DNA from 3 places in the Staphylococcus sp. M0911 genome. Region 2 is predicted to be linked to each of the others. Evidence: riboswitches for the same ligand, from Rfam matches in the RefSeq annotation. Region 2 holds a riboswitch; each other region holds the start of a gene.
The links. Region 2 has a riboswitch for thiamine pyrophosphate ahead of ssp1_RS08385 (ECF transporter S component). Riboswitches for the same ligand answer to the same signal wherever they lie in the genome.
Positions count from the first base shown of each region.

Region 1 (10,576 bases), 1.1 Mb from region 2:
CTGTAGCAATTATTTTATTTGAAGGAAGTAGTAACTTAGACTTTAGAGAACTTAGAGGTATTTCTAAAGCGGTTATTAGAATGATTACAGTAGGAGCAGCAATTGCATGGATTTTAGGTGCAGTGGCCTTACATTACATTTTAGACTTTCCATTATCAGTGTCACTAGTGATGGGTGGTTTGTTTTTAATTACAGGTCCAACTGTGATTCAACCACTATTAAAACAAGCTAAAGTGAAGAAAAATGTGGATTCGATACTACGTTGGGAAAGTATTATTTTAGATCCGATAGGGCCAATGTTAGCATTGACAGCCTTTTATGTGTTCCAAATTATCGATGATGGTATTAGCTTTTTAGTGATTGTGCAATTTTTCTTGAAAATCGTATGCGTTATTATTATTGGATTTGGAGCGTCTTTCCTATTCAATTGGCTAATAAAACACGATTTAATTCCACAAAGTTTAATGCCACCGATTCAACTCGTATTTATTTTATTAATTTTTAGTATTTGTGATGAAATCTTAGCTGAATCTGGATTACTTTCTGTCACTATTTTTGGATTGATGATGGCACGTAATAAACGTCATGACTTAATGTTTAAAGAATCAGATCATTTCATTGAGAATGCATCATCTATACTTGTATCGACCGTATTTATATTAATCGCATCATCATTAACGAAAGATGTTTTATTAAATGTACTTTCATGGCAACTCGTGGTGTTTAGTATTGTGATGATTTTACTTGTAAGACCGATATCCGTTATTGTCTCTACATTTAGAACTGAAATATCAAAACGGGAGCGAGCAAGTGTAGCCTTAATGGCACCAAGAGGGATTGTAGTATTAACAGTAGCGCAATTCTTCTCAAGTTTATTTATGGATGATGGCGTTAAAATGGCGCAATATATCACACCAGTAACATTTGGATTAGTATTTATTACCGTTGTGATTTATGGATTTAGCTTTACACCATTAAGTAAATTATTAGGTGTTGCTAGTAATGAACCACCCGGTGTGATTATTGTTGGTGAAAGTGAATTTTCATTCCACATATGTAGCATGCTTAAAGAACACGGTATCCCAGTGATGATGTTTAACTTATTTGAGAATACGTCTGAAAAAGCACATCAAGAGGGATTTGAAGTCTTTAAAGGCAACTTATTATCCAGTAATGATCGAATATATTCAGATTTATTAAGATATAACAAATGTATCTTAATGACGAAGTCCTTTATTTTTAATAGTTTAGCATTTAATGAACTTGTACCAGAGTTTGGTTTGAATAACGTTGATATGATGCCAGTATCATTCAATGATGAACAAGCCCGCAATAATATGAATGGCCCAATTCGTAATCATATATTATTCGATGAGAACCATACACCAAGATGGTTTGACCAATATATAACACAACATAATATTATTGAAGTGCCAGCAGAAAGATACGATGACATTATTCATAAAGATATGTTAATTTATTATATTAGTGAAAGTAAAAAAGTGACATTTAAACGCAGTCAACGCACATTACCAAAAGAAGACCACGGAGTTTATGGTATTTTGAAAAATGTGTATAATGACTAAAAATGTATTTTATAAGTAATATGAAACAATGAGTTGAAACATTTTGTATCATGACAATAATCCCCTCACTAAAACGCGTAGTGAGGGGATTATTTATGTGTAGTCATTTATTGTTTATTTTAAATAACGGTCATGCATTAATATTTTGAGAATATCGATTTGTGATTGTAATTCTTGGCCAACATTCGTATCTTTGATTTTTTTACGTGTGAGTTCTTCATCTACAACACGTTTGACTGATAATTCATCAGTACCATCTGACAGTACTTTTTCTTTTGTATTGAATTCTTGGTGCGCTACCAATTGCATACCAAAGGAATTATATAATAATGTATAGCCTGCTATGCCAGTGGTTGATTGATATGCTTTTGAAAAACCACCGTCAATAACTAACATTTTACCATCCGCCTTGATTGGGTCTTCACCATCAATTTCTTTTACTGGCGTATGTCCATTAATGATACGACCTTCGTCTGGATTTAAGCCAAAGTCACTTAACATTTTACGAATCATATCTACATCTTCACGAAGGTAGTAGTAAGGATTTTTCACTTCTTTGTGAGATGCCTTATCTTCAATGAAGTAACGCTCAAATGTAGTCATAGCGCGTTTACCAAATAATGAAGAATATTTGCCCGTCCATAAATACCATACTAAATCCGTAGATAAATCATCAGTGACGTCTTTGTCATCGAAAGCTTTTCTTACATGATATTCAAAGACATCTAATAGCTCACGTCCACTATGCATTTCCCCGTCAATTTCAAATGATTCCATTTCACCATTTTCATCTACAGGGATACAACCATGTATAAGTAAATTGCCATTGTATGGTAAATATAATTTACCTTCTCGCATTAAGAATGACATGTGACGACGTAATTTCTCAGATTGTTGGAATGATAATAGTAATTTGTCGATGACTTCTTGTTCTTCTTCCAGTAAGACTTCAGGATGTTGGCGATCAATCGTTTGGAAACATGTATCTTTCAATGGATATGTCTTACCGTAAACAGTGATTTCATTGTTGTCGAAATCGATTTTTTCTAGCACTAAACGTTCTTCCATTTCAAATGATGGGCGACGCTTAATGATTGGCATTTCAAGTTTGAATTGAATCATCGCAATGGCTTGATGAATCTTAGTAATTTGATGTTCTTCTCGTTGTGTTAAACTTGCTTCTTTATCTGGACGCTTTTTAGGTTTGAAAGCAGGGTTATCGCCACTGTAATATTTCTCAGCTAAAGTAAGTAACGGTCTTAAGTTGATACCATATGCATCTTCAATAATATCTAGATTGTCATAACGCGCACAGATTCTAAGTAAATTAGCAAGGCATACTTTAGAACCTGCATAGGCACCAATCCAAAGCACATCATGATTTCCCCATTGAATATCTACAGAATGGTAATTAATCAATGTATCCATGATTTTATCGGGTTTAGGACCACGATCATAAATATCACCAACAACATGTAAATGATCGACAACGAGGCGTTGTACTGTGTAAGAGAGACCAATGATTAAATCATCTGATTGTTCTAACTCGATGACTTGATTGACTAATGTTTCATAATACGTCTTTTTATTTTGATATTCATTATTTTTATATAGTAGCTCCTCAATAATATAGACGAATTGTTCTGGTAAAGCTTTGCGAAGTTTAGAACGTGTATATTTTGAAGAACAATATTTGATTAACTCAATTAAACGTTCAATGGTCGTAATATACCAAACGTTAAGTTGCCCTTTGGCATTGAATTGATTTTTAACGAGTTTGAGTTTGTCTTCTGGATAATAGACAAGGGCGGCTAAATCATTAATTTCTTTTTCGCTTAGCGACTCGGCAAATATATCATTGATTTTAGCTCTTACATTACCAGAGCCATTTCTTAAAACATGTTGGAATGATTCATATTCACCGTGTAAATCACTTACAAAGTGTTCAGTACCTTTTGGAAGCTCTAGGATTGACTCTAAATTAATAATTTCAGTTGCTAACTTTTCAGCACTATCAAATCGTTGAGATAGTAAGTCTAAGTATTTCTTCTTAAGTTCATTTTCTGTAATATGTGTCATGTCTTGTCACTCCTATTTATAAATTCCGCTCAAAGCCAGTTATTACAATTATTAATGCGCTTACATTTGATTATCAATAAAAATATAACAATTTTCAATAGCAAAGCTTTAATTGAAAAGATATTTTTTAATTTAGAAATAACGTCATAATATCAAACATTAGAAATAGCAATAGTACCCATTTCTAAAAAATGTGATTAAAGCTATAGGGAATAAGCATTGTTCATTAAAAAGTCAGAAGAACACAAAAAAGCCAACATTGTGCGCGCACCATGTTGGCTTGGGATAGCTTTAATTCATTATTTTACGCGTTTACGTTTGACAAAGTATCTGATGACAAAGTAAATAACGGCGATGATGATAATGACATACATTATTCTAGAATACGTATGGATACCATTCATAAGGGCGCCAAAGCTATCACTTAATAGGCGACCTAGTAAAATTAATGCGAAGTTCCAAATCGTTGTACCAAGAAGTGAAAGTGATGTGAACTTCACAATATTCATACGGTTGATACCTGCAGGAATAGTAATTAATACACGTAATACTGGTATAAAGCGGCAAAGTAATACTGCCCAGGCACCGTATCGTTTAAACCAGTCATTCGCACGTTTTAAATCACTACTTTTTAATTTCATCCATTTACCATGACGATCGACAAAGCGATATAGCTTTTCTTCTGAAATAAGACGACAAATATAATATAGAATTAATAATCCGATAAATGACGCAATCGTCGCAATGATTAATAGCGTCCAAATGGATAGATGAGATTTAACTGATAGTAAACCAGCAAAGGTTAAAATAATTTCCGAAGGGACTACAGGTAATACATTCTCTAACAAGATGAGAATAAAGATAGCTGTGTATCCCCACTGACTAATAAAATTCGTTATAATTTGTTCCATTTATGTGAATAGACTCCTTTATGCATTGAAGCATATGACTTAAGTAATATAGTTTGGTAAAACCATTATAATAAAAATAATACGTAAATGCTTGTAAAAGGGGAGTCAATTTGTCATTTTATTGATTTTAAAAGTTGATGATAAAGTGCATGAACATCTGTCTCTTCTGTAATACCATGTACATTCATACGTCCATCTTTGAATAGTGTGAATGTTAATTCTCCGTGTTGAAATAATTTAGCAAATGGTGTGGATTTAATCATATGTCCTGGGAAATCTGAGGCATAATCGAAACTATGTTCAGGCAATCTAAATCTTACTGAATCGCCACACAACGGTTCGATAGTATGATTCTGTTTAGTATTTAATACCTCATATTGTTGGAAATGACATACAGGACATTGATCATCCTTTAATTGACTTATATTTAATGATTGATGTTGTATATTAAAAGCATCCAATGTAATTAATTGTTGGGAAAATCCGTATCCACTAATATAACGTATAGCTTCAGCTACTTCGTAACTCGCTACAATCGAAATGATAGGAGGCAAAACACCATTGATAGCACAACTTTCACCAGTTTGAGGTACTTGTTGTAATAAACATTTAAGGCAAGGACCAGTAAAATCAATGCCATAAATGGTGCCTTTGCTACCGACAGCTGCACCATAAATCCAAGGAATATTTAATTTATGGCACACTTCATTAATTAAATAACGTATTTTAAAATGATCCATACCGTCTAAAATAATGTCTGGTTGAAAGTCTTTAATGATATCTTCGATATTTGTAGATAACAATTCTTGATGATAAGCCTTTAAATGTACATGTTGATTAATGTTAAAGACTTTCTGTTTAAGTGCCTCAACTTTAGATGTCATATGTTGTGCATCTTGCTCATCATACAAAGTTTGGCGGTGTAAATTGGATAATTCCACAATATCCATATCAACGACTGCTAGTTGATGCGCGCCCATGCGTGCTAATTGGTCTATTATATGACTGCCTAATGCACCAGCACCAAGTACCATGATTTTGGTTTGTTCTAATTGAGCCTGTCCTGTTTCTCCAAAAGGTTGAAAGCGTGTTTGTCTTTCATAACGTGACATTATAAGAAGCCTAAGCCTTCTGTAGGACTTGATGCTTGTGCTGTATATTTTACGGGAATACGACCAGCTTCATATGACAATCTACCGGCTTGAATACCTAATTTCATAGCTTCGGCCATTTTGACAGGATCTTTAGCTGCAGAGATAGCAGTATTTAATAATATTGCATCAGCACCCAATTCCATTGCTTGACAGGCATCCTTAGGAGAACCAATACCGGCATCTACAATGACAGGGACGTCAGCATTTTGAATAATGTAACTTAAATTAAGTGGATTATTAATACCCCTACCTGTACCAATGGGTGATGCTAATGGCATCACCGCATGGACACCTAATGCTTCTAACTTTTTAGCTAATACAAGATCATTAGAGATATAAGGACAGACGATATACCCTTTTTCTAATAGCACTTTACAAGCTTCATACGTTTCAAACGGGTCAGGTAATAAGGTTTCATCATCACCAATGACTTCAACTTTAATCATGTCGCATACACCAGCGTGATTTGCAATTTCTGCGATACGGATGGCTTCATCAGCAGTTTTAGCACCTGCAGTGTTAGGAAATGTAATGAAATCTTTTAAGTTCACATTAGCTAGTGGGTTTGGAAGATTTTTATCATATAAATTCATACGTCTTACTGCAAATGTTAATACATTTGTTTCAGCTGCTTTAATTGCTTCGGATTGCGTTTGTTCATTCTCGAATTTACCAGTACCTAATAATAAACGAGATTTCAATTCTAATTGACCTATTTTTAACATTTTATCCGCCTCCTACAAATTCTAATAATTCTAAACGATCATCTTCTCTGACTATTTGATTGTCAAAATCGTCTTGCTTAATTAAAGATTGATTATGTTCAACTACTACACGCTGAGGGTCTAATTCTAAGGATTCTAATATGCGTGTAATCGAATCTTCATGTTCAAAAGTAAATAAATCTCCGTTAATGATACACTTCATTTTGCTCACTCCTTGATAAACTAAATGCTGAATAGCTTGTTGGTTTAATTCCTGATAATAACCAATTGGCAATATCTTGACCGATAATAGGGGATAACAGTATACCGTTTCGATAATGACCAGTGATGATAAATAAGCCGTCATCAATTTGATCCATGATAGGTAATTCATATTCTGTGTAAGGTCTTACGCCTGACCATTGTTTAAGAATATGACTATGCGATAGCTCAGGTATACATTGTTGAGCATGTTTGAGTAACCATGAAATACCTGCGTCACTATTACCAACACTATAATTATTGAATTCACTTGTCGCTCCAATTAAGTAGCGATGTTTTTCCTTTGGAACTATATAGCAGCCATTTGTCATGAACACAGTATGATTTAATTTAAGTGAAGGTTGTTCAACTAATAATACCTCACCTTTAACACCAATCACTTGTCTTGGTATAGCGTAATCTTTTAATAGCTGAGTAGACCAAGCACCACCTGCCACAATTACTTTTTTAGCGTGAATATCACCATTATTTGTTGTAACTGTGTAAAAACCATTATTGTGATGAATGTGTTTTACTTCTGTTTGATAATAACGATGAACATCGCGCTGAATTATTGATTGTAATAAAGCTTTAGTATAGTGATTGGCATTGATTTGACCATCCTTTGGAATATATATGGCTAAGTCAGTTGGTTCGACATGACCATTTGAAAGGTTAAATAGTTCATCATCTGAGAGTAACTCAACGCTTGGATCTTTTGATTTAAGAAAGGCATATTGTTGAGTTAACCACTTTACGTCTTTGGTTGATGATGCCATTTTAATTAATCCAGATTGTTGAAATTCAATATCAATACCAGTTTCATGATAGAGGGCATCACTTAATTCTGGGAATAATGACCTAGACGCTACTGCTAATTGAAATAATTCACTATCAGTTGTGAACTCATTTTGAGCGCCTAACATGCCACCGGCTTTATAAGAGGCATGCATACCTGGTATATCTCGGTCTACAATAGCAATATCTAAATGTGATTGACTAAGTTGTCGAGCTATCGACATACCTATAACACCGGAACCAATAATAAGAACATCATGCATGAGAATGCCACTTCCTTTTTAAAGAGTTAATGTCACTAACAGTAGAGGTCATAAAAAATGAAATTGCACATAGACCATCAAATCCTGTAGGTAATTGTGAAATGGTAGATGGGGAAATACCGCCTATAGCATAAATAGGCATATCAATCTTGAGTACGTCATGAATCTCTTGATTTGTTCGTGGTGGTTCACCTGGGTGCGACGACGTAGAGAATATATGACCGAAAAAGACATAATCTAATTGATATGCATGACATTGCTTAACCATTTCAATATTATGCGTTGACATACCGACGATTAACTCAGGATATTGTTGTTTTATTAAAAATGCGCGTTTGTCATTTTCTTTAAAATGAATACACTGCAAATTTAAAGCTTTGAGTAAGTTAAGATTACTGTGAATCATTATTTTATCTTTGGGAAATCCTACTGCAATGAGTCGTGTAATAAATCGTTGTAACGCCAAAGTAGACATAGGCGTTCTAAAGAGTAAGCCATCAATGGCCGGCTCTATAGTCATAAAATGCTTTAAATCCTGTAATGACAGTTCTTTATAATAAGTTATCGCAATAAATATATACATCACCTCAACAAAAAAAACGCTATTTCCACATAGTAGGGAAATAGCGTTAAATTGCTAATGAGTACTTTAAATTCATAGCTATGCCACTTCCCTACGCCAGTACAAACTGGATCAGGTTCTAGGAATTATAAAGTCACATCTTTACTCTCAGCCTTAAACAAAGGCACTTCCAGTGGGTTTATTATTAAATTGTATTGATGGAATAGCGCTTTCAATTTACATACAGTTTACTATTTTTTAGTGTCGGTATCAAACATGGCAACCATCTATAATTAGCTTTTAATGAAAAATAAGTACATGTAAATAATCAATTTAGATGAAGATGTAAATGAAATTGAATCGCTTATTTAAATAGTGAAAATTAAATGTAAGTATTGTTAATTTTTATTGAATAAATTGTGAATATTTTTTTAATTTTATATTGTAACCGTTTCCATTTCGTGCTATTATAATAAAAATTGTAGCGCTACAAGAATTTAATAGATGTGTGATTAGAAGTTAAACAGTCATCATTAGGAATTTCTGAAACTTAACGACAACACATAGAAACAACATATCATTATGGGAAGTAGGAAAAGAAATGAATAAAAAAAGAAGTAACGTTCGTTGGTTTTTTGCGATTGCATTCTTTCTCATTGGCGTTATAGCCTATATGGATAGATCTAATATCTCATATATTGCAGTACCAATGATGGAAGATTTACATTTAACAAAAACACAATTTGGTTTATTAGCGTCATTTTTCTCATTAGGTTATGCGTTAATGCAAGTACCTTCAGGGATGTTAGCAGAGAAATTTGGACCTCGTAAGATGATTACGATTGCTTTAGTATGGTGGAGTGCTTTCACAATTCTCACAGGTATGATTAAGCATCATGGTTTATTATATTTTGTTAGATTTTTATTTGGTGTGGGAGAAGCACCTATGTATCCGTCTAATGCAGTGTTCAATTCTTATTGGTTTGCTAAAAATGAAAAAGGAAGAGCATCAAGTGCGTTATTAGCAGGTTCATATTTTGGTCCTGTATTAGCACCGATTGTCACGATTGCAATTGTTAATGCATTTAATTGGCAAGCTGTCTTTTATATTTTTGGTGCAGTCGGCATTGTGATGGCAGTACTTTGGGCGATTATTGCTAAAGACTTACCTGAACAACACAAAATGGTCAATGAAGCCGAAAAACGATTTATTACTGAACATAGAGACATTGTAGATACTGATAAATCATTACCACCTTGGAAACGTTTCTTAACACACTTTAGTTTTTATGCCATTGCGATTCAGTACTTTGTAGTACAATTCGTTATTACATTATTCTTAATTTGGTTACCAACATATTTAACAGAACAATACCATGTTGATTTCAAAGATATGTCAATCAGCTCATTGCCATGGTTATTAATGTTCTTCTTAATTTTATCTGGTGGCGCGATTTCAGATAAGATTTTAAATACTGGTAAATCTCGTTTCGTCGCGCGTGGCGTAATTGCGATTCTTGGATTTGTAGTCTTTTCAATATCAATCTTTTTTGCAGTACATACTGAAAACTTATATGTTACTATATTCTGGTTATCTCTTGGTTTAGGTGGCGTCGGTATGTCTATGGGTATGAGTTGGGCAGCAGCGACAGACTTAGGTCGTAACTTCTCTGGTACAGTATCAGGTTGGATGAACTTATGGGGGAACATTGGTGCTTTAACAAGTCCATTTTTAGCAGGTGCATTTGTTGAACAACTTGGTTGGAGTATGACGTTCCAATTATTAATTATTCCAGCAATATTAGCGATTATCATGTGGTTCTTCGTTAAACCAGATCAACCATTAGTCATAGATGAACATCAATCAGTTAAATAGTTTGTTGGTTTTAAATCCAAGCAATAAATGAGTATAAATAAGGTTTCAATACCTTGTGTCAAACTCATTTATTGCTTTTTATATTTTAATAAGTGCATAATTATTGTATAGGAAGGTGTGATTCGAATGATGATAATTAATGCAAAAATAAAAATATCAGAAGAAAAACGTGATGAATATTTAAAACTTATGGAACATTTAGTTTCCGAATCAAGAAAAGAGGAAGGCGTATTATTCTATAGCCATTATGAAGATGTGCAAGATAGAAATACATTTATCGTAGTGGAGAACTATGTAGATGAAGCGGCTATTAAATCACATAATGAGTCTGAACATTTACAAATGTTCAAAAATGAAATTGGTAACTTTGTCGTAGAAGCAC
Region 1 is NZ_CP022881.1:428,341-438,916, forward strand. It holds gene ssp1_RS01950 (cation:proton antiporter) at 1-1,586, shown strand, start outside; gene ssp1_RS01955 (fructose-1,6-bisphosphatase) at 1,701-3,665, opposite strand; gene uptA (undecaprenyl phosphate transporter UptA) at 3,965-4,576, opposite strand; gene ssp1_RS01965 (HesA/MoeB/ThiF family protein) at 4,690-5,688, opposite strand; gene ssp1_RS01970 (thiazole synthase) at 5,688-6,455, opposite strand; gene thiS (sulfur carrier protein ThiS) at 6,457-6,657, opposite strand; gene thiO (glycine oxidase ThiO) at 6,641-7,756, opposite strand; gene ssp1_RS01985 (thiamine phosphate synthase) at 7,749-8,339, opposite strand; TPP riboswitch at 8,411-8,520, opposite strand; gene ssp1_RS01990 (pyruvate MFS transporter) at 8,920-10,194, shown strand; gene ssp1_RS01995 (putative quinol monooxygenase) at 10,321-10,576, shown strand, end outside.
Region 1: another riboswitch for thiamine pyrophosphate. It lies ahead of ssp1_RS01985 (thiamine phosphate synthase); the one in region 2 lies ahead of ssp1_RS08385 (ECF transporter S component).

Region 2 (10,576 bases):
TACTATTGAAATGTTAGAAGAGAGAGTCAAACAATTAGAGTACCAATTATATCCAAGCGTTATTGCGAAAATCATTCGATAGAGGAGTATAGCGAACAATGAAAAGAGCAATTTTAAGTGTTTCAAATAAAAACGGTATTGTAGAATTTGCGACATCTTTAAAGGAATTAGGTTATGAGCTTTATTCAACAGGTGGAACGAAACGTATTTTAGAAGAGGCACAAGTTGAAGTGAAATCTGTATCTGAATTAACACAATTTCCTGAAATTATGGATGGACGTGTTAAAACTTTACATCCAGCAGTACATGGTGGGATTTTAGCAGATAGAGATAAATCAGAACATTTGGATGAATTAAAAGAACAACACATTGATTTAATAGATTTAGTAGTCGTTAATTTATATCCATTCCAAAAAACAGTAGAAAATCCAGATGTTACAGAAATGGATGCGATTGAAAATATTGATATTGGTGGTCCGACAATGTTAAGAGCAGCTGCCAAGAATTTTAAACATGTGACAACCGTTGTACACCCTGCTGATTATAATGAAGTGATTAGTAGAATAAAAAATGACCAATTAGACGAAGAATACCGCAAATCACTTATGATTAAAGTATTTGAACATACAACTCAATATGATGAAGCTATTGTGAATTTCTTTAAAGGGAATAAAGAAACCTTACGCTATGGTGAGAACCCACAACAATCTGCTTACTTTGTAAGAACAACTGATGCTAAACATACAATTGCTGGAGCTAAACAATTACATGGTAAGCAACTTAGCTTCAATAATATTAAAGATGCTGATGCAGCACTTTCATTAGTTAAAAAATTTGAAGAGCCAACTACGATTGCCGTAAAACATATGAATCCATGTGGTGTAGGAATTGGAAATACAATTGAAGAGGCTTTCCAAAATGCTTTTGATGCAGATAATCAATCCATTTTTGGTGGAATTATTGCATTAAATCGACCAGTGACAGCGACGTTAGCTGAAACACTACATTCTATCTTTTTAGAAGTCGTTATCGCACCTCTATTTACGAAAGAGGCTTTAGATATTTTAACGAAAAAGAAAAATATTCGACTATTAGAAATAGATACAACAATTGATAATAGAGAACAAGAATTTGTGTCAGTATCTGGTGGCTATTTAGTACAGGATAAAGATAACTTTGAAGTAAGTCGTGATGAAATGACTGTTGCTACTGAAGTACAACCAACTGAAGCGCAATGGGAAGCAATGTTGTTAGGTTGGAAAGTGGTAGGTGCCGTTAAGAGTAATGCAGTAATATTAAGTAACGCTAAACAAACAGTAGGTATTGGTGCTGGTCAAATGAATCGCGTAGGTTCAGCCAAAATTGCATTGGAAAGAGCAATTGAAATTAATGATAATGTTGCATTAGTATCAGATGGCTTTTTCCCAATGGATGACACTGTAGAATTAGCTGCTCAAAATGGTATTAAAGCAATTATTCAACCTGGTGGATCAATTAAGGATCAAGATTCTATCGATATGGCAAATAAATATGGCATTACAATGGTAATGACAGGAATGCGACATTTTAAACACTAATCATAAGATGTTGAAGGGAGAAAAGTCATGAAAGTACTCGTTATTGGTGCAGGTGGACGTGAACATGTATTAGCCTATAAATTAAGTCAATCATCAATAGTAGACCAAGTTCATGTGATACCAGGCAATGAAGCAATGGTTAATGTGGCACAAATCCATACTAATATTAAAGAAAATGATCACGAAGCTATCTTAGACTTTGTCACTAATCATCAAATAGAATGGGTTGTAATTGGACCTGAACAACCATTGATAGATGGTTTACCTGATTTATTAAGAAACCATCAAATTAAAGTATTTGGCCCTAATCGCGATGCAGCACAAATTGAAGGCTCAAAGGCATTTGCTAAAAGAATAATGGCTAAATATGATATTCCTACTGCACAATATAAGGAAATTAATAATAAGGAAGAGGCATTAGTTTTCGTTGAAACATGTGACTTGCCAATCGTTATTAAAAAAGATGGTTTAGCTGCAGGTAAAGGTGTAGTGATTGCTACAAAAAGAGATGAAGCTAAAGAAGCAGTTCAACAAATGTTTGAAGAAAAATCAGGAACAATTGTATTTGAAGAATTTTTAGAAGGTGAAGAATTCTCTTTAATGACATTTGTTAATGGTAAGAGAGCTGTTCCATTTGATTGTATTGCTCAAGATCATAAACGTGCTTATGATTACGATAAAGGGCCAAATACAGGTGGTATGGGTGCATATTGTCCAGTACCTCATATTAGTAATGATATAATTGCTAGAACAAATGAGGAGATTGCTCAACCGATTGCAGATGCAATGGCTAAAGAAGGCCACCATTTCTTTGGACTATTATACATCGGTGCTATTTTGACTCAAGAAGGGCCGAAAGTCATAGAGTTTAATGCAAGATTTGGTGATCCAGAAGCACAAGTGTTATTGACAAGAATGAATAGCGATTTAATGCATCATATTGTTGCACTTGATAATGATGAGCCGATTCATTTTGAATGGAAGGATGAATCAGTGGTTGGTGTTATGTTGGCTTCTAAAGGCTATCCAGGTAATTACGAAAAAGGGCATCAAGTTAGTGGATTTGAACTAGACTCAAATTACTTTGTAAGTGGTTTGAAGAAGGATAATGACCAGTTTGTTAACAGTGGTGGACGCGTCATATTAGCTATAGGTGAAGGGCAAAATATAAAAGAAGCGCAAGCCGCTGCCTATAAACGTGTTAAAAAGATAAAGAGCAATCACTTGTTTTATAGAACAGACATAGGAAATAAAGCATTGAAATAAAAGAATAATTAAAGAGAACAGGACAGAAATAACATGTTACTAAAATTTATTTCCTTGTCCTGTTTCAACAAGGTTGACTATAATTGTAAAAACTTTATATTAGAGCATCTTTATAATTCATTACTTAGACGGTTGTAATTATGGACTTTAGCTCATGTATATTCCTATAGTTTATCTGAATATATAAGTTGATATACATGTGTAAGCCGTTCTAATTTCTATGAGAAAAAGAATGTGCCTACAGTGAACTACTATAATTATATGATTAAATCCTGAGACATTATTTTTGTCCCAGGATTTTTTATTTATATATGGAATGAATGGATAAAATACTTTATTCTAATCTACCTATTCGAACATCATGGATACCAGTTATTGGCAAGGTAGATGATAAATAATAAGAAAGTCCTATAATAATTAATAAACATATAATCAATATAATATCTTTGTATGAGAAAGGTGCATGATAATAATACGTTCTAGGGCCATCTTTAAAACCTTTAGACTCCATTGCAACAGATAGTTGATGTGCACGTCGTATGTTTTGACTTAATAACGGAATAATTAAATGTTTAAGTCTTTTGAACCCTCTATAATTAGATTTGTTTATCATTTGATATCTCATTTTTAAAGAACGACGTAATTGAATTAAAGAACTGATGATTAACGGTATCATTCTAATTGCGGCCATAAAGGCATAGGCAACTTTAGGCTTTACTTTTAAATGTTGCATTAGACTATAAAAAATCATGACTACTTGTGACGTTAATGCTATAAGAATACCAAACATCGACACTGTAATTGTACGAAGAGAAAGGTGAATACCTCTGACGATACTTTCCGTACTAATTTGAATGATGACAAATTTAAATAAAATGTGGTCACCATCACCGTATAAAATCATGAATAGTGATGACAATAGAGCAAAGAACGTGGTTGCTAGTATAAAAGCACCAGTAATTTTAAATTGCGTTCCGTTAAACATAAGTAAAAAGATAAACATGAGACAAACGATGTAAATCATAAAGTCAAAATTATGAATAAAAATAATAAAGAAAAATAGTAAAACGCCTAAAACGAGTTTAGTGATAATATTGACGTCATCCATAAAGGTGGGTCTAATTTTCCAATGTTCAAACATGTTGATCACCTTTGATTTCTGTTAAATATTGGTTTTCAATTATCCATTGACGTGTTGGATAGCGTTTAATAATCTCTGGATCATGTGTAACCATAATGATACTTTGCCCCTTAGATACTCTCTCTTGAAATAGTTTTATTAATTGAAATGTATTGTGGCTATCCAAACCAAATGTTGGTTCATCTAAAAGGATGATATCTGCATTTGAATTTAATGCCGTTGCTACACTTAACCTACGTTTTTGACCCATTGATAATTCGTAAGGATGTTGATTTTTAACATTGGTTAAGTCTAGTAAATCTAATAAGTCGAGGGTTTTAGATTCTGCAATAGATGAATCTAAATGGTTAAAATGAATCAATATTTCATCATAGACAGAGTTAGTGATAAATTGAAGTTCTGGATTCTGATACACAAGATACATGTGCTTTGCAGCATCTTTAATTTTACGCAATTCCTGACCTTGAAATGTCATTACGCCTTTATATTTGATTAATTGTAATATGGATTCTAATAATGAGGTTTTACCAGTACCATTTTGACCAGTTATCGTGATCCACTCACCTGAATGAATAGCTAATTGATCCACTTTGAATAAATCTTTCTTATTACGAATAACAGCACCATTTTCAAATTTAAATAATGGCGCTTCAGATGAGGGAGCCATATATTTTGGCTTAGGAGCGTAATGCCATGCATTTGGATGCCACACGCCGTATTCACTAAGTAAATGTTCATAATGCTTTAAAATATGATTTGGCGTATCATCAGCAATAATTTGTCCTTCATAGTTCATTAATAAAACTCTATCCACATGTTGCCAAATATGTTCGACCTTATGTTCGACTATAAGTACTGTTTGGTCTTTCCAGAGCTTGATTAAACGTTGCCATAAATCTGATGTCGCATTAACATCTAACATTGCAGTGGGTTCATCTAAAAATAGCGTATCTGCTTGTTGTAATATGGTTTCAACTATAGCTAATTTTTGCTTCATACCGCCACTTAATTGATTGATTTGTGTATTTTCGTTTACATTTAAATTTACTGATGCTAATGCTTGGCTGATGGCTTCATCCATATCTTGTCTTGGCACTTGTCTGTTCTCTAAAACAAAGGCAAGTTCTTCATAAACTTTAGGCATACAAAATTGTGAATCCGGATCTTGGAAGATAACTCCATTATGCTGATTGATTTGCAATTCGTCATATTTCATAGGTAATTCTATTAAATTGGGTACAATACCACTTAATACATTTAAAAGTGTACTTTTACCAGAACCGGACGGTCCTAGTAAAAGTACTTTTTCTTTATCTTTAATTTCTATATTTAGATTATCAAAAATTTTTCGATATCCATTAGGATATTTCAAACGTAAATTTGTAACTTTCAACACTTTTAAGTCCCCTTATAATGTATCGTAATCATCTTTAGAAGCGGGTCTGAATACTTTAGTTACACCAGTTTGATCCAATGCTTTAACCAATAAATAAGATAATAAACCAGCAATGATAATGCCACTAATCGCACGGAAAACAATGAATAAAATTAAGTTCCATCCAGCAACTTCATTTAAATAACCATAAAAATAGTCGACTGGGAATGAAATAAGTGCAGTCACTAATCCCGCAAGCATAGCTACCATGACTGAACGAGACTGGTATTTGAATATAGCAAAGACAATCTCACAAGCTAAACCTTGTAGTAGGGCATAGATGATTGTAGGTATATCAAATTTACCCATCACAATTGTTTCACCGGCACCTGCAGCAAACTCAGCAAGTAAGGCGATACCTGGCTTAGGAATAATTAAATAACAAACAATCGCAGCCATAAACCATACACCATATGTTAATTGTTCAAGGTGTAAACCAGCGACTTGTGCAACATTATAAAATAGCCACCATAAGTTATAAATAATGGCAAAAATGACAGAGATAAGTACTGTTACTAATATCTCAGAAAGCTTTAAACCTTTTGACATAAAAACATCCTCCTAAAAAAACGCACAACCATCTCTAGGAAAGTTGTGCGTAAAACATAAGAATATGATTCAACATACGATTATCATCTTTGTTAATTACACTTTCCTACGCTAGTATCTAGCTAGATCAGGTTCAAAGGGTTTGAGGGTTAACCTCATCTCAGTTCAAAACACCCCTAGTGCGTTTATTATTTTAATTTGTCTTTAATGTATGATTTTTCATGTGGATTGTCAAGTTAATAAAATATATAATAAATTAATATTTTTATATGATGTGTGCTTATGAAAGCTCTAAGTCAGTCAATACGTAGTATTAAATATAAAATAGCACAAAGATAATTTAAAATTTCAAATCATCTTTGTGCTATTATTTTTTGTATTTATGTCCCAAATTCATCGTTATTATAGAATATTGGATGATCTAATCGTTAAATAGTCAATTAGTAATTAATTTAATGCGTCATCAATATCTTTTTTAGTTTGTTCTGTATCATTTGTTTTTTCTTCTTTTTGTTCTTTTAATTTCTCTTCTGCTTCTTTGGCTTTTTCAGCTGATTTTTTTGCAAATTCTTCGTTACTCATAATAAATCCACCCCTAATTGTGTTTTATTGTTTACATACACCTTTTACCCAGTTATGCTAATAATAAACTTTTCTAGGTCTATAGACGTATTTAATGATTTATTAAAGACAAGAATAAGTTCTTCATATATAATAACTTTTGAGGTGAATAGTATGTCTTTTCTTAAGAAACACACCGAGATTATATTTAGTTATATCATCGGTATCGTTTCACTTTTCACAGGACTCATTATATTAATTAACTTACCGCTTATTAAACAATTAAATGGAGATAAGAAGGTAAATACACATGTGTATAATATATGGGAATTCCTGAACGCATTTTTCGCTGAAATAATTAAAGTGATGAGTAGATTTATCGGGGGTTTCCCAATTGTAAGTGCCATAATTATTATATTATTTGGTATCTTTGTAATGTTACTAGGTCATACGTTATTTAGAACAATTAAGTATGATTATGATATTTCAATTTTCTTCTTAGTCATAGGGATAATGTATTTCTTAATTACTCTAGTTCTTATGATGCAAGTATATGGGTTCTTTGGTATCGTATTTATTATTCCGTTCATCATACATATCGGTTATATTGTATATAAAGATGAATTGAATAGTGATAATCGAAAGAGTCATTATATGTGGATTATCGTATCATATGGTATCAGTTACCTTATTACGCAAATTGCATTACATGGTCGTATAGATGCTAATGAAATTGAATCTATTGACATCTTAAGTGTTAATACATTCTTTATTATTATGTGGTTATTAGGACAAATGTCAATTTGGAACTTCTTGTTCTTAAGACGTGCGCTACCGCTTACGAAACAAGAATTAGGTGAAGAAGAACCTGAATTATCAAGAACAAGTAAAGGTAATGTCTCGAATCAAACTAAAGTTCACTTAAAACAACTACAAGATAAGACAACAGAATATGCACGTAAAACAAGAAGAAGTGTTGATTTAGAAAAAATTAGAGTTAAAAGGGATAAATTTAAAGAAAAAGTAAAAAATATTGTTGATATCCAAGAAGATGATATTCCACATTGGATGAGAAAGCCAAAATGGATAAAACCAATGTATGTTGAAATTTTCTGTGGTGTAGTTATTTTCTTCTTTACATTTTTAGAATTTAACAACAGAAACGCATTGTTCTTATCTGGAGAATGGGAATTATCACAAACGCAATATGTGATAGAATGGGTAACATTATTGTTACTTTTATTTATTATCATAGTTTATATTGCTACAACACTTACTTATTTCTTAAGAGGTAAATTTTACTTCTTACAATTATTTATGGGAAGTATCTTATTCTTTAAATTATTAACTGAATTCATTAATATTATGGTTCACGGATTATTATTATCTGTATTTATTACGCCAACTTTATTGCTTATGTTACTAGCAATGATTGTTGCTTATTCATTACAGTTAAGAGATAAACCAAAAGAGTAATTAAAAAACATTTAACAAATTAATTTAAACAAATCACACGTGTTATGGGGTGGGTTACAATTCCTTCTTTAATCGATCGAATTGTAAGACCACTCTTTTTTGTTAGAAAATAGGACATCCTAGCATTCTTTGTTAAAATAATAAATGAATCATTCAATTAGTAATTATATATAATGTAAAATGCATTTACGAATCAGCATAGCAATATGACGGTTGAAGAAATTAAATGTATAAAAGAGAGGTTAGTGTAATAAATGAAGATTGCAACTTTAAATAGAGGTAAAGAATCAAAATATCAAAATCAATATCCATTAATTGATGAAGAAGATATTTATGCCCAAGATCATCTAAAAGAAGGTGATTTATTCAAATTAGTCGATGGAAAAGAACAATATATAGCAACGGCTTATGTAGGTAGACAGCATAAAGGTTTAGGTTGGGTGTTAAGTTATGATCCATCCGAAGATATTAACACATCGTTTTTTAAACGATTATTTGAAAAAGCTTTAGCAGAACGAGAATATTACTATCACATAGATGGTACGAATGCTTTTAGATTGTTCAATGCTGAAGGTGATGGTGTTGGCGGATTAACTATCGACAACTATGATGGCCATTTATTAATTCAATGGTATTCGAAAGGTATTTATAAATTTAGGTATCATATTTTAGAAGCTATCAAAATTGTTTTTGAATATCAGTCTATATACGAAAAAATGCGTTTTAAAGATACTGAATACACAGGTGGGTTTGTTGAGGGAGAACAACAAACATTTCCAATTGTAATTGAAGAGAACTTTACGTTTTATAATGTGGATTTAGATGACGGCTTAATGACAGGTATCTTCTTAGACCAAAAAGAAGTAAGAAAGAAATTACGTGATCAATTTTCAGAGGGGCGTCATCTTTTAAATGTGTTCAGCTATACAGGCGCTTTTTCTGTCGTATCAGCAACTAAGGCTAAAACAACGACAAGTGTAGATTTAGCTAATCGTTCAAGAGGACTAACCGAAGAGAATTTTGGGCTTAATGCCATTGATCCTAAATCACAATATATTTATGTCATGGATACATTTGATTTTTATAATTATGCAAATCGACACGGGCATCAATATGACACAATTGTCATTGATCCACCAAGCTTTGCACGAAATAAAAAGAAAACAATTTCAGTGCAAAAAGATTACGACAAATTAATTAATGGCGCCTTAGAAGTATTAGCGCCAAAAGGGACATTATTATTATGTACCAATTCGAGTGTCTTTTCTTTAAAAGCGTTTAAAAATGTTATTAAAACAACACTAGAAGAAGCTGAAGTTGATTATGAAATCAAAGAAGTGATGGGATTACCTAAAGATTTTAAAACACATCCACATTACAAACCTTCAAAATATTTGAAAGTAATTTTTGTTAATATTGAGCATTAAATAGTTGTATTCTGGGTATAGAGTCTTATTGAAATAAGATTCATGGGAGTGTGAATTAGATGAGCATTAGAAATAAAATGACGAATAGAGTTACAAATACAGTTGGTAATAAAGTATTAAATATTGAAGAAATCAAAGAAAAAAGTAATTTACCTGTGACTCAAAATGAGTTACAACAAAGACGTGCACAAGCAGAAAATCTCGTTAAAAAGAAATCTTTATTATCATCAGGAATGAGTGTAGTACCAATTCCTGGATTGGACTTTGGTGTCGATATAAAATTAATGAGAGATATCATTAGTGATGTCAATAAAATTTATGGACTAGATCATAAACAAGTCAATTCATTGAGTGATGATGTTAGAGAACGAATCATGTCTGCAGCAGCCATTCAAGGTAGTCAATTTATTGGTAAAAAATTAACCAATGCACTTATGAAAGTAGTGATTAAAGATGTAGCGAAACGAACTGCAGCTAAACAAACTAAATGGTTCCCATTTGTAGGACAAGCAGTTTCAGCATCAATTAGTTATTACTTTATGAAAAAATTAGGTCAAGATCATATTGAAAAATGTGAAAAAGTCATCAAAGAGTTACTTTAAGGGATATAATTTGTTAAAAAATTGTAGAAATATACTGAAACCGGTTTTAAACAAATTGAATTTAACTATTGGTTTTGGTAAAGTTAAGGTATAAAAATTTATGTTAGATTGTAAGTATATTGAAGATTCTAACTTATAGAAGGAGAAATAAATTATGGAACAAAAATCATATGTAATTATCGACGAAACAGGAATCCACGCTCGCCCAGCTACAATGTTGGTACAAACAGCTTCAAAATTTGATTCAGATATTCAATTAGAATATAACGGTAAAAAAGTAAACTTAAAATCAATCATGGGTGTTATGAGTTTAGGTGTAGGTAAAGATGCTGAAATTACAATTTATGCTGACGGTAGCGATGAGGCAGATGCAATCGAATCTATCAGTGATGTCTTATCAAAAGAAGGTTTAACTAAGTAATATGTCTAAATTAATTAATGGTATTGCTGCATCTGATGGTGTAGCAATCGCTAAAGCTTACTTAATAGTTGAGCCAGATTTATCTTTCGACAGCAGTGAGACAATCACTGATGTTGAAGGT
Region 2 is NZ_CP022881.1:1,734,740-1,745,315, reverse strand. It holds gene purN (phosphoribosylglycinamide formyltransferase) at 1-82, shown strand, start outside; gene purH (bifunctional phosphoribosylaminoimidazolecarboxamide formyltransferase/IMP cyclohydrolase) at 99-1,577, shown strand; gene purD (phosphoribosylamine--glycine ligase) at 1,605-2,843, shown strand; gene ssp1_RS08395 (energy-coupling factor transporter transmembrane component T family protein) at 3,178-3,984, opposite strand; gene ssp1_RS08390 (ABC transporter ATP-binding protein) at 3,977-5,380, opposite strand; gene ssp1_RS08385 (ECF transporter S component) at 5,393-5,968, opposite strand; TPP riboswitch at 6,055-6,156, opposite strand; gene graF (glycopeptide resistance-associated protein GraF) at 6,416-6,550, opposite strand; gene auxA (lipoteichoic acid stability factor AuxA) at 6,704-8,005, shown strand; gene ssp1_RS08370 (class I SAM-dependent rRNA methyltransferase) at 8,260-9,432, shown strand; gene ssp1_RS08365 (DUF697 domain-containing protein) at 9,492-10,034, shown strand; gene ssp1_RS08360 (phosphocarrier protein HPr) at 10,189-10,455, shown strand; gene ptsP (phosphoenolpyruvate--protein phosphotransferase) at 10,457-10,576, shown strand, end outside.

Region 3 (10,576 bases), 910 kb from region 2:
AACAGTATTAGAAAATGCTGCTAAAGAACCTGAAATTGTTGATTTAGCTAATTATATAAATGAAATGGGCGGAAAAATTACGGGTGCTGGAACCGACACTATTACAATCCACGGTGTTGAATATTTAACAGGTGTAGAGCATTCTATTATTCCAGATAGAATTGAAGCGGGTACTTTACTTATCGCTGGTGCAATTACACGAGGAGATATTTTTGTTCGTGGTGCTATTAAAGAACATATGTCTAGCTTAGTTTATAAGTTAGAAGAAATGGGCGTCAAATTAGATTATCAAGAAGATGGTATTCGTGTATCTGCTGAAGGAGATTTAAAACCTGTAGACGTAAAAACATTACCGCACCCTGGTTTCCCTACAGATATGCAATCTCAAATGATGGCATTATTATTAACTGCCAATGGCCATAAAGTAATTACAGAAACAGTTTTTGAAAACAGATTTATGCATGTTGCAGAGTTCCGTAGAATGAACGCTAATATCGACGTTGAAGGTAGAAGTGCTAAAATCGAAGGTAAGAGTGATTTACAAGGTGCACAAGTCAAAGCAACTGATTTAAGAGCGGCAGCGGCACTAATATTAGCTGGTTTAGTAGCTGAAGGTACAACTCAAGTTACTGAATTAAAACATTTAGATAGAGGTTATGTAGATTTGCATGGTAAATTAAAATCATTAGGTGCTAATATCGAACGTATTAATGATTAATTTAAAGTATTAACTTTTGTTCAAACTTGGAGGGTTAAACATCATGGAAACAATTTTCGATTATAATCAAATCAAACAAATCATACCACATAGACAACCATTTTTACTGATAGATAGAGTTGTAGAATACGAAGAAGGTAAACGTTGTGTGGGATTAAAACAAGTTTCAGGTAATGAACCATTCTTCCAAGGGCATTTTCCAGATTATGCTGTAATGCCTGGTGTATTAATTACAGAAGCATTGGCCCAAACTGGTGCAGTGGCTATGTTAAATAGTGAAGAAAATAAAGGTAAGATTGCGCTTTTTGCAGGTATAGATAAATGTCGTTTTAAAAGACAAGTAACTCCTGGTGATACACTTATGTTAGAAGTAGAAATAACAAAAATTAAAGGACCAATTGGTAAAGGTACTGCTAAAGCAACAGTAGATGGTCAATTAGCATGTAGTTGTGAATTAACTTTTGCAATTCAAGATGCTAAGTAAAACAAAACCTACACTCATGTTCAAACATGAGTGTAGGTTTTTGAATTTACCTCTCGAATTTTTCATCTTTAAGTTTAGGCTTAGATTGCATCATACGGTTAAATGTTTTCTTTAGTTCTTCACCAGTTAGCCCATCATCTACTAATTCTTCTAGTAAGCTTTCTGCGTAGACTTGTCTAAGGGTATAAATATGACATTCGAATACTATTGACATAGTCTTTTCAAACTGAGTTACACTTTTTACAGTAGCATCAAATAATGCTGGATCATTGGCAGGTCTTGTTATGACTACACGTATATCTAACAATTGATCACTATCCATATAATCTTTAAATGTATGATAGTGTTCATTAGAAATGACAATTTCTAAAAGCCATCCTGTTCCACTACCTTCCTTATTTATAATCACGCCATCTTCTAATTCATATTCGGTTACACCGCCATTTTCACTTACAATTTGAAAACGTACAGCTTTAAATGTCTTCATTAAGTCCACATCCCATTTATTTATATATTTACAAAAAGTGATTTATTATTAATCAACTGATTTAAATATTGATTATTTTCTTTAAATATATCAAATATGAAGGGTGAATAGCTATATATTTCGATAAAATAGCTTTTTGACAGTATAAAGAGATGTGATTATTATATAACTTAAGAGGAGGTGACACATGTTAAATAAAATAGTTTTAGTTGGTAGACTTACAAAGGATGCCCAAATTTATGAAAAGGAGGAAGGTAGTAAAGTAGCAACATTTTGCGTTGCTACGGAAAGAAATTATAAAGATCAGAATAATGATATCGCATGCGATTATCTATATTGCAAAGCCTTTGGGAAAACAGCTACGAATATTGAAAAGTTTACATCTCAAGGATCTTTAGTAGGTATTACTGGCCAAATGCGATCACGTAAGTATGAAAAAGATAATCAGACACATTTTGTAACTGAAGTTTATGTAGAAACAATTAAATTTATGTCCTCTAAGACAAAAGAATCCAATATCCTCTCTAATGAATATAATGAAGCACAAAATGAATGCTTCATATAGGTTAGACAGCCATTAATTATTCAATAACTCCCAATTATTTATACTTTTATCCTATCTTAATATAAATTATCATCTTTCAATTATACTCAAGCGACCTTTTTTAATTTTTTTAAATAGAAAAAGGTCGTTTTTGTATCCATATTTTACTTTAAAAATGACATATTTGCGTCAGAATTATCTGATAGATTTCATTAGATAGGGTGTTTTTTTAGTTGGTAAATAGTTTGACTTAGTTATATGTTTATTAAAAGGTATATTGTTATACATTTTTTAATAATTGAATTTATGTGTTACATTTGCTATTGTAATAATTGAAAATGATTAAAAATAGAACTACTAGGGGCGCCTATAAAGGCTGAGATGAATTTAATTCAGACCCTTAAAACCTGATTTGGTTAGTACCAACGGAGGAAAGTAGTGTAACATATTAACGGTATTAGGTCGTGCCTTAATTTTGCTACTTTCCAGTTTGGAAAGTAGTTTTTTTATTTCAAGGAGGAAATTTTATGAGTTTTTCTAAAGATTTAAGAGTGGCAGCAGAACCTATTATTGAGGATATTTATAATGATGGTTTCATACAAGATTTATTACATGGTGAATTATCTAAACAAGCGGTAAGACAATATCTACGTGCAGATGCATCTTACTTAAAAGAGTTTGCTAATCTATATGCACTATTAATTCCTAAAGTGCATAATATGGATGACGTTAAATTTTTAGTGGAACAGATTGAATTTTTATTAGAAGGAGAAGTAGAAGCACATGAAATTTTAGCTTCATTCATAAATGAACCATATCATGAGATTGTTAAAGAAAAAGTATGGCCACCAAGTGGTGATCATTATATTAAGCATATGTACTATAATGCCTATGCACATGAAAATGCAGCATATACGATTGCAGCAATGGCACCATGTCCATATGTATATGCGGTAATTGGTAAAAGAGCGATAAAAGACAATCAACTTAATAAAGATTCAATTACGTCTAATTGGTTTGAATTTTATAGTACAGAAATGGATGCACTAGTAAATTTATTTGATGAATTAATGGATCGTTTAACAGAGAATTGTACTTAAGAAGAAAAAGAAGAGATTAAGGAGAATTTCTTACAAAGTACTATTCATGAAAGAAACTTTTTCAATATGGCCTACGTAGATGAAAAATGGAATTTTAGAGGTGACAAATATGAATAAACCTAAAATTGCTTTAACTATTGCAGGTACTGATCCAACTGGCGGTGCTGGAGTAATGGCTGATTTGAAGTCATTTCATTCTTGCGGCGTTTATGGAATGGCAGCAATAACGAGTATTGTCGCTCAAAATACGATGGGCGTAGAACATATTCATAATCTAGAGACATCATGGGTTAAAGAACAATTGGATAGTGTATTTAATGATGAACTTCCTCATGCAATTAAGACAGGGATGATTGCTACAGAAGAGACGATGCAATTAATCAAAAGTTATTTAGAAGATTATCCTACAATTCCATACGTGATTGATCCTGTTATGCTAGCCAAAAGTGGGGATTCGTTGATGGATGATCAAACCAAACAAAAGTTGCAAAGTACATTATTACCTTTAGCTGATGTTGTTACACCTAATATTCCAGAAGTGGAAGAAATCACTGGTATAAAGATTGATACTGAAGAAAACATTCGAAAAGCAGGAGATATATTTATCAATGACATTGGCAGCAAAGGTGTAGTCATTAAAGGTGGACATTCTGCCGACTTAAATAATGCTAAAGATTTTTTATTTACAAAAGATGGCGTATACACATTTGAAGATGAACGATTTGATACTAAACATACTCATGGAACAGGTTGTACATTTTCAGCTGTCATTGCTGCTGAATTAGCTAAAGGTCGTAGTATTTATGAAGCAGTTGAAAAAGCTAAAACATTTATTTCTTTGAGTATCAAATATACCCCTGAGATTGGTAAAGGTCGTGGCCCAGTCAATCATTTTGCGTATCTAAAGAAAGTAGGTTTAGATGATGAATAATTTAGAAAAGCTTAGAAATGAGAATCCTTTAATTGTTTGTTATACGAACGATGTAGTTAAGAATTTTACTGCAAATGGTCTATTAAGTATTGGTGCAAGTCCGGCAATGAGCGAGGCACCAGAAGAGGCTGAAGATTTTTATCAAGTTGCAAGTGGATTACTAATTAATATTGGTACGCTTACGCATAATAATGAAGCAGATTTAATTAAGATAGGTAAAATTGCAAATCAACTTGGTACACCAATTGTTTTTGATCCTGTCGCAGTAGGAGCGTCACAATATAGAAAAGATTTTTGTAAAAACTTTTTAAGTGAAGTAAAAGTTGCAGTGATTAAAGGGAACGCTTCAGAAATATTGACACTCATTGATACCAATACAACAATGAAGGGGACTGATGGAGATAGTTCACTAAATGCAATAGAAATTGCCAAGAAAGCTCATCAAAAATATCACACTGCAATTGTAGTCACAGGTAAAGAAGATATCGTAGTTCAAGATGGCAAAGTGACTCAACTTTCAAATGGTTCTCCTATGTCTGCTAAAATTACAGGTGCTGGTTGCCTATTAGGTGGAATTATTACTAGTTTCTTATTTAGAAATAATCAACCTCAACAAGAAACACTTGTAGAAGCGGTTAGTTTTTATAATATAGCTGGTGAAATTGCTGAAAACGCAGATCATGTCAAAGGTCCTGGCTCATTTTTACCAGAATTACTAGATCAAATGTATTTATTGGATTATCAAACCTTTGAAAAATATGTTAGAAAAGAAGAGGTTGAATAAATGTCATTTAAAGCAACAGATTTAAAAATATATTTTATATGTGGCACCCAAGATATACCTGAACACCAAACTATTCAAGGTATCCTAACACAAGCTTTAGAAGCTGGCATTACGATGTTTCAATTTAGAGAAAAAGGTGATAAAGCTTTAACTGGCTCGAAGAAAGAAAAATTAGCTAAAGAATTACAAGCTCTATGTCAATCATATGATGTACCATTTATTGTTAACGATGATGTCTCATTAGCCAAGAGCATTAATGCTGATGGTATACATGTTGGTCAAGATGATGAAGATGTTCGAGCTTTTGCAAATGATTTTCAAGAAAAGATTATCGGTCTAAGTGTTGGAAATTTAAATGAGTATGAAAAATCAGATCTCACTAATGTTGATTACATCGGAGTTGGACCAATGTTTGAAACACCATCTAAAAGTGATGCTAGTGCTCCAGTAGGTCCAGATATGATTACACAGTTAAGACAAAAAATGGGTGATTTTCCTATGGTTGCTATTGGAGGTATTAATGAGGAGAATGTGCCCCTCATTGCAAATGCAGGTGTTGATGGCATTTCAGTGATTTCAGCAATTAGCAAAAGTAATAATATTGACAACACTGTTAATGAATTCAAGAAATATTTCAATTAATCTTTAATTTTTCCACTTTTTGTTTTATCCTAGAGTATGAGTATGATAGAATAAATCCTATGTGAATATTACAATAGAGGTGGAAAAATGAAGAAAAAAGCGTTGCTACCTTTGTTTTTAGGTTTAATGGTCTTTTTAGCAGGCTGTGATTATTCAAAACCTGGAGCTCGTAGTGGATTTTTCTATAATACGTTCGTTGATCCAATGAAACACTTATTACAGTGGTTGGGTAACGATGTTTTACACAATGATTATGGTTTAGCTATTATCATTTTAGTATTTGTTATTCGTCTTGTGTTACTTCCATTCATGTTATCAAACTACAAAAATAGTCATATGATGCGTGAAAAAATGAAAGTTGCTAAACCTGAAGTAGATGGTATTCAGGAAAAGGTTAAACGTGCACGTACTCAAGAAGAGAAAATGGCTGCTAACCAAGAATTAATGGAAGTTTATAAAAAATATGATATGAATCCAATGAAGAGCATGTTGGGTTGTTTACCGATGCTAATTCAAATGCCTATTATCATGGGGTTATACTTTGTACTTAAGGACAAGTTAGTTAATGGCTTATCTGTACACCCTCATTTTTTATGGTTTAATTTAACTAAACCAGATATTTGGATTACAATTATTGCAGGTGTGCTTTACTTTATACAAGCATATGTTTCAAGTAAAACGATGCCTCAAGAACAACGTCAAATGGGTTATATGATGATGATTGTATCACCTATTATGATTATTTGGATTGCGTTAAGTTCAGCATCAGCATTAGGTTTATATTGGTCAGTCAGTGCAGCATTCTTAGTTGTACAAACACATTTTGCTAATATGTACTATTCTAAACTTGCTAAAAAAGAAGTTGAACCATTACTTGAAAAATTTGATCAAGACGGTAAGTCATCAAATAAAAAAGGTAAAAATACTCAAGTCGTATCTAAGAAAAATAAAAAATAATTTAATTAAACCAGCAAATCATTGATTTGCTGGTTTTTCTTATATATAGTGCCATTCGTCAAAAAACTGGGAAACGAATGACTTCATAAATTCATGACGTTGTGCTGCAATATGCTTAGCAGTTTGAGTATGCATTAAATCTTTAAGTTTAAATAATTTTTCATAAAAGTGTTTTATAGCAGAAGGTGGTAATTGTGTTAGAGTTGATTCACTAAAATCATTAGGCATTATTGTTTCCGTCCACATTGGTTCATTGAAATAACCTGCAAATTGAAATGTTCTAGCAATACCAATAGCACCAATGGCATCTAGACGGTCGGCATCTCTGACAATTTGACCTTCAGTTGATAATTCAATATAGTTGTTTGAACCATTCTTATAACTCATATTCTCAATAATATGTATAACATGAGTTTGATCATCTTCAGATAATTCAATTTCTCTTAAAAACTCTATTAATTTAGCTTTAGCCTGTTGTTCATTTACTAATTTAGGGTCAATCGTATCGTGTAGTATACTAGAGAGTTCAATGATAAATGAATGTTCAAAACCTTCTTTCTTAGCAATATACTTTGCTAATGCGTGTACACGACTAACATGTTCAACATCATGACCACTATAATCATTTTTATGAAATGCTTGCATATATCTGAAAGCCATTTGAATGCGTTCTTCATTTTTCATTTCTATTCATCCCTTCAAAACGAAAACCTGAGACAACAATAGGTATGGGTCTCAGGTTTGATTTTATTTTAATTACATATATTTTTATTTTACAATCGATTAAATCTTATTTGTTGAATACATAGTATTATAAAATAGGAGATAAGAGTTGTGATATACCTTCTTTAAATTTGATCCATAAGCTACGCGATTCATATTTTTCTTTAGTTAATTGATCGGAAACTTTCATATCATCAATGAAGGCTTGTTTTAAAGAACGAGCAATACCTTCGTCATATATAAAGGCATTCACCTCAAAATTTAGCGTGAAACTTCTATGGTCCATATTGGCAGTACCAACACTTGCGACTTCATCATCAATAATTAATGTTTTGGAATGTAAAAATCCATTATTATATTGATATACGTTGACGCCAGCTTCTAAGAGGGAAGCTACATTTTTTAGAGTTGCCCAATAAACAAAAGGGTGATCAGGCATATTTGGAGTCATAATATTGACTTCTACACCCCCAAGTGCAGCAATTTTAATTGAATCTAAAAAAGCTTGGTCAGGAATGAAATAAGGTGATTGGATATAAATTGATTTTTTAGCAGAAGAAATCATTTTTAAATATCCATATTTAATTTGTTCCCATTCTTCATCTGGACCACTAGAAGCGATTTGTATTCCAATAGTACCACCTGAATTGACATCTGGGAAATAGCGTTCTTCGTAAGTAATATTGTCACGTGTAGATTGAGAGTTCCAGTCTAGGATGAATCTTAATTGAAGAGCGTTAACTGCATCTCCTTCAACACGTAAATGTGTATCGCGCCAATATCCAAACTTTTTAGATTTACCTAAATATTCGTCACCAACGTTAAATCCACCCACATATCCTATTTTACCGTCTATCACAGCGATTTTACGGTGATTTCGATTGTTCATTCGTAAATTAATAAGGGGGAGTTTTGATGGGAAAAAAGCTTCTGCATGACCACCTTTTTCACGAAATGCTTTCAAATCCTTTTTCCTTAAGTCTCTTGAACCCATATCATCATATAACATTTTAACTTCAATACCAGCTTCAGCTTTATCTTCTAATGCCTTTAAAATGGTCTTTCCAAGTTTATCACTGTGAAAGATATAATATTGAATATGTATATAATCTTTAGCATTTTTAATATCTTCTAATAAATCATCAAACTTTTGATGACCGTCAGTATATATCATTAAATCATTATCAGTTGTTAAAAAAGCTGCATTATTATATAACAACATTTGTACCATTTCTTTAAACTTAACAATTTGATGATTTCCCTTTGAAAAGTTTTTATCTTTTATGGCTTTAAGTTGTTCATCAACAATCATTTCAAGGCCAACTTTATCGTCTTTATCCAATGTAAAAATGTGATTTCTTTGAATTTGACGGCCAAAAAGTAGATATAATATAAAACCTAATAAAGGTAAAAATACAAGGACTAATAACCATGCCCATATTGAATTAGCACTACGTCTTTCCATAAAAATAATGGTAAAGGCAAAGGCTAAGTTCAAAATAAAAGCACCAATCAAAATAATATTGATAATAAGATTGGAATGAGCGAAAGTCATCGTGAATATTTCGACCATAAAATACCTCCTTATTATATTATTTGTATTAAAATTTAATTGATTTAACAAAAGTTTTTAACTACATAATTGTACCATGAAGTCATCTTTTTATCATTATACTGATTGTATTAATAAGTGTTTCTATTATTGACTAAATAGTATTAGAGAAGTAGGATAGTAGGGAAATCAATAAAGAGGTGACTCAAGTGACAGAACAAGATCATGCGCATCACTCTGAACAAAGTAAAGCAAATTTAAAATCGAGATTAAACCGTATTGAAGGTCAAGTGAGAGCTATTAATCGAATGATAGAAGAAGATGTATATTGCGATGATGTGTTAACTCAAATCAGAGCTACACGTTCTGCATTAAATAGCGTAGCTACTAAATTATTAGAACAACATATGAAAAGTTGTATTGCAGAAAAAGTTAATCAAGGACATCAAGAAGAGGCAATGGAAGAGCTACTCGTTACTTTTCAAAAACTTATGAAAGATTGAGGGATATTAAGTGCAACAAAAAATTGTTTATACAGCTGGTATAGAAACACAAGAACAATCTGAATCTGTAAAAAATCTTTTAACTGAAATGATAGGTGTATATCAAGTTGAAATCGATATCAATACTGGAAACATTTCAATAGAATTTGAAACACCTGCGAATTTAAATAGTATTGAAAAAGAAATTTATGATGCTGGATATAAAGTCCTCTATTGATAATACGCAAATTCAGTTTATTGAACATATTTTTAAGTTATAAAAAGTAAAGATTATATTAAATTTTAAAAATCATGTAGTAAAGTAGTCTGAATTGGGGTATGATTAGTTATGAAGTCAACCAAACGAGGTGTTATTAGTGAAGAATTCAGAGAAAATTCAAAATGTAGTCAGTTTATTATCATCATTAGGTGTAAATATTAAAAAAACTAAATCTCGTTTAGACATTATTAATACGTTACCTACAACAAATCAAATCAGTCACGAATGTAAATAAGTGAACTTGATTTAGGATTTTGGTTAGTAAGTGCACTTAAATTGTAAATGTGAGTCGTCGTTTCAAAAGGGCGATTTTTTAGTAAAGAAATAGAGTCAGTCCTTTCACGGACTGACTCTATTTTTATTTGATATAAATTATTCTTTTGAAGTTTCATATTTTTTAGGTTCATGATAATAAATGGATAAGATGACACCAATTCCAGTCATTAAACTCCATAATGAGCTACCACCATAACTAATGAATGGTAAAGGAATACCAGTAATTGGTAACAATTGAACTGTCATTCCAATATTTTGTAAAACATGGAAAACAATTAGTGATACATATCCTATAATGAATACTTTATTATATTGATCATTAATCCGACTAGCTAATCTAATTAAATGAAAGACTAAAATTAAAAATAACAAAATGAGAATAACTGATCCTATGAATCCCATTTCTTCGCCTATCACAGAGAAAATAAAATCGGTATGATTTTCAGGTATATAAACTTCACCATGATTATAACCTTTACCAAATAGTTGACCTGAACCAATGGCCTTTAGTGATTCGGTTAAATGATAACCATCTCCACTACTATATGAGTATGGATCCAACCATGAATTGATTCGTCCCATTTGATACATCTTAATACCTAATAAATTTTCTATT
Region 3 is NZ_CP022881.1:827,430-838,005, forward strand. It holds gene murA (UDP-N-acetylglucosamine 1-carboxyvinyltransferase) at 1-718, shown strand, start outside; gene fabZ (3-hydroxyacyl-ACP dehydratase FabZ) at 762-1,202, shown strand; gene ssp1_RS04000 (YwpF-like family protein) at 1,249-1,689, opposite strand; gene ssp1_RS04005 (single-stranded DNA-binding protein) at 1,877-2,254, shown strand; TPP riboswitch at 2,583-2,684, shown strand; partial or broken gene tenA (thiaminase II) at 2,761-3,450, shown strand; gene thiD (bifunctional hydroxymethylpyrimidine kinase/phosphomethylpyrimidine kinase) at 3,443-4,264, shown strand; gene thiM (hydroxyethylthiazole kinase) at 4,257-5,048, shown strand; gene thiE (thiamine phosphate synthase) at 5,049-5,690, shown strand; gene yidC (membrane protein insertase YidC) at 5,778-6,647, shown strand; gene ssp1_RS04035 (HD domain-containing protein) at 6,687-7,331, opposite strand; gene cls (cardiolipin synthase) at 7,459-8,943, opposite strand; gene csoR (copper-sensing transcriptional repressor CsoR) at 9,132-9,425, shown strand; gene csoZ (putative copper chaperone CsoZ) at 9,436-9,642, shown strand; gene ssp1_RS04055 (Lmo0850 family protein) at 9,782-9,919, shown strand; gene ssp1_RS04060 (FtsW/RodA/SpoVE family cell cycle protein) at 10,057-10,576, opposite strand, start outside.
Region 3: another riboswitch for thiamine pyrophosphate. It lies ahead of tenA (thiaminase II); the one in region 2 lies ahead of ssp1_RS08385 (ECF transporter S component).